One region of the Arthrobacter sp. CAN_A6 genome, then DNA from elsewhere that is predicted to be linked to it. Evidence: riboswitches for the same ligand, from Rfam matches in the RefSeq annotation. Region 1 holds a riboswitch; the other holds the start of a gene.
The links. A riboswitch is a leader RNA that binds a small molecule or an ion and turns the genes downstream of it on or off. The one in region 1 is predicted to bind glycine.
Positions count from the first base shown of each region.

Region 2: linked by a shared signal. The riboswitch ahead of gcvP (aminomethyl-transferring glycine dehydrogenase) and the one ahead of IWX75_RS15840 (glycine dehydrogenase (aminomethyl-transferring)) in region 1 are both predicted to bind glycine.

Region 1 is NZ_JADOUV010000014.1:21,710-25,111, forward strand. It holds gene IWX75_RS15825 (DUF4913 domain-containing protein) at 1-83, shown strand, start outside; partial or broken gene IWX75_RS15830 (lipoyl synthase) at 238-468, opposite strand; gene IWX75_RS17895 (FadR/GntR family transcriptional regulator) at 742-1,317, shown strand; glycine riboswitch at 1,315-1,412, shown strand; glycine riboswitch at 1,414-1,521, shown strand; partial or broken gene IWX75_RS15840 (glycine dehydrogenase (aminomethyl-transferring)) at 1,573-1,933, shown strand; gene IWX75_RS15845 (pyridoxal phosphate-dependent aminotransferase) at 2,434-3,402, shown strand, end outside.
Region 2 is NZ_JADOUV010000001.1:203,142-206,543, reverse strand. It holds gene gcvP (aminomethyl-transferring glycine dehydrogenase) at 1-1,391, opposite strand, end outside; glycine riboswitch at 1,568-1,670, opposite strand; gene IWX75_RS01000 (LLM class flavin-dependent oxidoreductase) at 1,916-2,947, shown strand; gene IWX75_RS00995 (class I SAM-dependent methyltransferase) at 2,965-3,402, shown strand, end outside.

The sequences.
Region 1 (3,402 bases):
GGTGCACGTTGACCACCCATGCACCAGCCAGCAAACCGCTGCCTGTTGTGCCGGCGCCGGAAGGCCTGTTTTCCAGCCCGTAGGACCCGGGCGCAGAAAGAGATGCGATCAGATGACTTCTTCGCTTGGTACTGCACCAGCACCACAGTGGTACAACCAAACTCAGCGGCAGCGGCCGAGCAGCTTGGCGTTGGCAGAACAAGATCAGTGCGAGGACCTTATTAGAGGCATTGTGCGTTAGCCGGCGAGAAGTGAGGATGCTTCCTGGGAGGCGGAGCCGGAGTCGTCGAGGTGCGCGAGTTCTGAGGGCAGTTCGAGGCCCTTCTTGCGCATGGCCCGCGCCCAGAGGCGGCCCGCACGATAGGACGAGCGCACAAGCGGGCCGCTCATGACGCCGAGGAAGCCGATCTCTTCCGCCTCCTCACTCAGTTCGACGAATTCGCCGGGCTTCACCCAGCGATCGACCGGCGTCTCGGCATTGCGCGCCTCGATGCGCAGCAGGCGAGGCTCTCGGGGGCAAGGCTCACAGCGAAGCTCCTTTTGACTGGATGGACCCGCTGTAGCCGGGCAGTAGTGGTCCCCGTTGTGTGGGGCTGCAGTAGCTTGCTTGATCGCGGGGACTTTCGATGGACGGCGTGCCTGGTTCTTGTCGAGGTGCAGCGGGGACCCTACGGAGGAACCTATGTGTGCTTCCGTCCGACTGTCGTCGCTGACGTGCTCCCGAAGTTGAACCCTGAGGAGGTGGAGGACGTCCTGACGTTCCGTGGCGTCCTTGAGCCCGCAGCGGCATCACTGGCCGCTGGGGCGCGGCTGTCTCCGGCACAGCGCAGCCACCTGCTGAAGGCTCTCGATGAAGTCTCTCGGGCGTCGACGGGTGAATACCGCCCAAAGGATGCCCGATTCCATGTCGCGATTGCCGAGGTGGTCGGATCGCCGAGCCTCGCCCATGCGGTGGCGGATGTACGTTCGAAAGTTAGCGACCTTCTGGATCGGATCCCGCTTCTTGAGCCGAACCTAGAGCACTCGAACCGGCAGCATCAGGACATCGTCGATGCAATCCTTAGGGGCGATGTGGAGGGCGTCCCAGGATCACCTTCATGGCACCGCTTCGCTGCTCCGAGGCTTCCTCGCCCCTACCTGAGCGGGCACAAAACACTATCGATGCGCGGTGCATGTTTCCGAGTTCCCTACCCTTACAGGGTCGTAGGTCTAGGTCATGTCCCGCTGCTGCAGGCCGGTCGCGAACCCCACATTTGCGTATTCGACAGGTCTAGCGCTAACGTGTGTCGCGTATCACTACAAGTGAACTGCTTATGATCTGCGGCGGGAGAGTTCTGCCGGTACGTGTAGCAGGCGCCGTAGGAGCAAACCCTCCCCGGGAATCTCTCAGGCCCGTGTACCGCCGCGGCAAGGCAACTCTGGAAAGTAGTCCGGCCAACCGGACTCACCGGCGGTGCAAGTGGCGTCCTGCTATCAGCAGGGCAAAACGGAAACTCTCAGGTCCAATACAGAGCGGGGAGGAACCCAAGTCATCGTGGCGCGTTGCGCTGCCTGAATTATGGAGTTCCTTTCATGACGGCTCAATCTTCTCCGGCCATTTTCGCTGACCGCCATATCGGTGCCCGGCGCCAGTCGGACATCGACACCATGCTCAAGGCTGTGGGCTACGACAGCGGCGACGGTCTCGTTGACAGCGCGGTTCCTGACTCGATCCGTATTGACGGACCGCTCTCATTGGGCGATGCCCGCAGTGAAACCGAGGTACTGGCTGAACTCCGTGAGCTGGTGGCCAAGAATAAGACCGTCGTTCAGATGATCGGGCAGGGTTACTACGACACCATCACGCCACCGATCATCCGTCGCAACGTCCTGGAAGCTCCCGCTTGGTACACGGCCTACCACCCCGTATCAGCCCGAGATCTCGCAGGGCAGGGCCTAAAACGTTTTGTCCTCCGTCTTCCGGAGGGCTTTGTTGCCGAGATCGGGGAGTTCCATGGATTCAGCGTTGTCTTCTGTGCGTGATGAGGTATTCCGACGTAACCCGGGTGAGACGGAGTTCCACCAGGTTGTGATCGAGGTCTTAGACTCTCTGGGCCCGGTGTTCAGGAAACATCCCGAGTTCGTGGACGCTGCAGTATTGGGGCGGCTGTGTGAACAAGGAAAACCATGACAACAAGCCCGCAAAATATGCTAACCACCAGCGTCGGGGAGCAGCCTGAGGTTCAGGAGGAAACTTGTTCCGGTGAACCGGGTAGCCAGGACTGCCCCTACTACATCGGCCCGGAAACGGACTAAGAACCACGTCCGCAAAAAGTTCCTGGCCGTGGGCCTCGGAAAGGCACCAGTCAACCCTGCCTAACCGCCGCCACGACGCAAAAGCAGCAATTATTACCGAAGAAGATCGATCACAATCTCGATGAGGAGTGGAACAGCATGCAGCAACTCGCGAACCGGCTCGAACGTCTGGGCACCGAAACCGCCTTTAGCGTCGCCCAAGCCGCGGCCGCCTGGAAGGCGAAGGGGAACCTCGTGTACCCCTTCCATCTCGGCGACATCAACATCCCGACGGCCCCGCATATCGTCGAAGCCATGAACCGGGCCATCGCCGACGGCTATACGGGCTATTGCCCGGGCCCCGGCATCCCGCAGTTGCGCGAGGCACTCGCCGACGATCTTGGGGCCCGCCGAGGTATTGAGTTCACCCCTGACAACGTGGTCGTGATGACGGGCGGCAAGCCCGTGATCACGAAATTCCTGCAGACGGTCATGAACCCCGGCCAGGAAGTGCTCTATCCCAACCCCGGCTTCCCGATCTACGAATCGCAGATCGAGTACCTCGGTGGCACAGCGGTGCCTTACCGCTACCTGCCCACGAGCGAGGGCTTCGCGATCGATCTCGACCAGGTGCGCGCATCGATCACCCCGAATACTGTCGCAATCATCTACAACGACCTGCAGAACCCCATCTCGGCTGAGTCGACGTCGGCCGAGCGGGAGGCTATCGCACAGCTCGCCCAGGAGCACGACCTCTGGGTACTCTCCGATGAGGCGTACTTCGAGACGCGCTATGAGGGTGTCTCCAGCTCCATCGCCTCGCTTCCCGGCATGGCGGAGCGCACCGTGATCCTCTACACGTTCAGCAAGAAGTTCGCCATGACCGGATCCCGTCTGGGCTGCGCCGTCGCCCCGATCGAGATCGCCAAAATTCTCAGCACACTCAACACCAACGATGAGTCGTGCACAACGCACTACGTTCAATGGGCCGGCATCGAAGCGCTCCGTGGCACCCAGGAACCCGTACAGCAGATGCTCGACATCCTGCGCGAGCGACGGGATGCTGCATGCGAACTCGTGAACGACATCTCCGGCATGCAGGTCGCCGTGCCGAAGTCGACGTTCTAC
Region 2 (3,402 bases), on a different contig from region 1:
CGCTGCAGCTCCTGGGGAATGCGGCTCGTTCCGCCGGTGGCGGAGGATCCGTCGGCACCGGCGGATCCCGTCATCTCCGCCCCGAGGATCCCGGCGAGCGCCTCGACGTGCTGCACGGTGGTGGTCTCGTCGCAGGAGATGCCGAAGTGGTCGGCGTCGATGCGGCGCAGGTTGAAGCCCTGCTCCTCGGCCTGCTGCACGAGGTCGGCAGCCTTGCCCGGCGCCTTCACCAGCAGCGTGTCGAAGAACTCGGTGTGGACCACTGTGGCATCGGTCCCGGCCAGCAGGTCGGCGAGCTGCACGGCACGCTCGTGCGTGGTGCGCGCGATGGCCTTCAGCCCCTCCGGCCCGTGATACACCGCGTACATGCTGGCGACGATCGCGAGCAGTGCCTGCGCGGTGCAGATGTTCGACGTCGCCTTCTCGCGGCGGATGTGCTGCTCGCGGGTCTGGAGTGCCAGACGGTAGGCGGGCGCGCCGTCAGCGTCCTTCGAGACGCCGACGAGCCGTCCGGGGAGCATGCGCTCGAGTCCCTTGCGGACGGCCATGTACGCGGCGTGCGGCCCGCCGAAGAAGAGCGGGACACCGAAGCGCTGGGCCGAGCCGACGGCGATGTCGGCGCCCTGCTCGCCGGGAGGGGTGATGAGGGTCAGTGCGAGGAGGTCTGCGGCGACGGTGACGAGTGCGCCACGCTCCTTGGCGGCGTCGATCACTGCCTTGTAGTCGCGGATGGCTCCCGAAACGCTGGGCTGCTGCAGGACGATGCCGTTGATGTCGCCGTCCGGCAGTCCGGTCGAGAGGTCGGCGATCTCCACTTCGAAGCCGAGGGCTTCGGCGCGGCCGCGCACGACGGCGACGGTCTGGGGGAGGGCGTCGGCGTCGATCACCGTGCGGCCCTTGTTCTTGCCGGTGCGGCGCATGAGCAGCACCGCTTCGGCTACGGCGGAGGCTTCGTCGAGCAGCGAGGCGTTGGCGATGTCGAGGGCGGTGAGGTCCTGCACCATGGTCTGGAAATTGAGGAGCGCTTCGAGGCGTCCCTGCGAGATCTCGGGCTGGTAGGGCGTGTAGGCCGTGTACCAGGCGGGGGATTCGAGCACGTTGCGGCGGATCACGGGGGGCGTGACGGTGTCGAAGTAGCCCTGCCCGATCATCTGGACCGCGGTCCTGTTCTTCCCCGCCATGGCACGCAGCTGGACGAGGACCTCCGATTCGCTCAGCGCGCCGGGAAGGTTCAGTGCGCGCTCGGAACGGATGCTGGCAGGTACAGCGATGTCGACGAGCTTGTCGATGCTGGGGTAGCCGAGCACCTCCAGCATCCGACCGGCGTCGGACGGGCGGGGGCCGATATGCCGGTCTGCGAAGGTTGAAGCCGTTTCCGGGGAGGCTGTCATGGGAACTCCATACGTCAGGTGGGTGCGCGTGGGTGCGCCTACGTGGTGGGTTCCTCCCCGCTCTGTAGGGGACCTGAGAGTTTCCGCAAGGCATGAACGCCTGCTTGCACCGTCGGTGAGCGCCGCAGGTTCCGCGAGAAAACGCGGGAGGATGCAGTGCTGCTTTCCAGAGTTGCCTAACCGCAGCGGTACTGGGCCTGAGAGATTCCTGGGGAGGATTTGCTCCTACGGCGCCTACCGGAGTCGACTTTCGCGGTAGAACTCTCCCGCTGCAGGTCAATGGCGTATTCAATTGTGTGTGGTCCTTCTCACAAGCTTACCGCGTGGTGGTGGGTCGGGCAAAAGCCGGCCGAACTCTCGCGGTATCGAGGAATGCGCACCGCAGGAAGGGAGACCTGGACGAGCCGAAGGCCCCGACACGAACCATGCATCTGCATGCGGATCGGGAATGAGGCCCGGAACGGCCGCGTTGTAGCTCCCAGGATCCAGAGTGGGTCGACTACAAGGACACGGGAGCGTCAACCATGGCACGGCACCTCGAACTGGGACTGGATACCTTCGGCGACGTCACGAGGGGAAGTGACGGCACACTGGTTCCCTACCCGCAGGTGATCCGTAACGTGATCGAGGAAGCCGTGCTGGCCGACCAGGTGGGAATCGACTTCTTCGGTGTCGGCGAACACCATCGGGACGATTTTGCGGTCTCGGCGCCCGAGACGGTCCTTGCCGCCATCGCCGGCAGGACCACGCGGATCCGACTGGGCTCGGCCGTCACGGTCCTGAGCTCCGATGACCCCGTCCGGGTGTACCAGCGGTTCGCAACTCTCGATGCGGCGTCCAACGGGCGCGCCGAAGTGATCCTCGGCCGCGGGTCCTTCACCGAGTCCTTCCCGCTCTTCGGTTTCGAGCTCTCGCAGTACGAGGAGCTCTTCGAGGAAAAGCTGAGCCTCTTCGCCGAACTCATCAAGGAAGAGCCGGTGAACTGGAGCGGCCGCACCCGCCCGGGCCTGACCGACCATCGCGTCTATCCGCCCACGGAATCCGGGCGCCTGAAGACGTGGATCGGCGTCGGCGGCAGCCCCGAATCCGTGGTGCGCGCCGCACGCTACGGAATGCCCCTCATGCTGGCCATCATCGGGGGCGATCCATCCCGCTTCGCACCCTATGTTGATCTGTACCACCGCGCCCTCGCCCAACTGGGTCGGCCGACGCTCCCCATCGGCGTGCATTCGCCCGGCTACATCGCCGACTCCGACGAGCAGGCCCGCGAGGAGCTCTGGCCCGACAACCGGATCCTGCGCGACCGCATCGGCGCCGAGCGCGGCTGGGGCCCTACCACAAGGGCGGAGTTCGACGCCGAGGCCGACGGCGGCTCCCTCTATGTGGGCTCGCCGGAGACCGTCGCGAGGAAGATCGCCGCCACTGCGACCACCCTCGGAATCGACCGCTTCGACATGAAGTACAGCGCCGGGCCGCTGCCGCACGAAAAACTGATGCACAGCGTAGAGCTGTACGGAACGAAAGTGATACCGATGGTGCGCGAGTTGCTGGCGTGACGTCCTAAGGTGGCCTCATGCCGAATTTCATCGACCAGGCCCGCATGGTGCCGCGGGTTGCCCTCCTCTCCACGCGGGCGCCCCGGGATCCGACCAAGGCCTGGGAGGGATACTGGAGCCGCGTGCGGCAGACCGGAGCCGGCGGAGAGGTGTTGTGGGACTCCGCTTCGGACGCTGAGTGGAACCAGTACGAAGGTCTTATCCAGAAGTGGATGGACCTCACCCTCCCCGTTGTCGACGTCGGATGCGGCAATGGGACGTTCACACGGCGGCTGGCCCGCGTTTTCCCGCTCGCCCTCGGCGTCGATGTCGCCCGAAGTGCGGTCGACCGGGCTGAACTGGAGTCAGCCGATCTTTCGCGAACCGACTACCGCGCTGCAGATTTCACGACGGCGGGCACCGGGGCGGCGATCCGCGCGGAGTACGGACTGGTGAACGTCTTCGTCCGTGGCGTG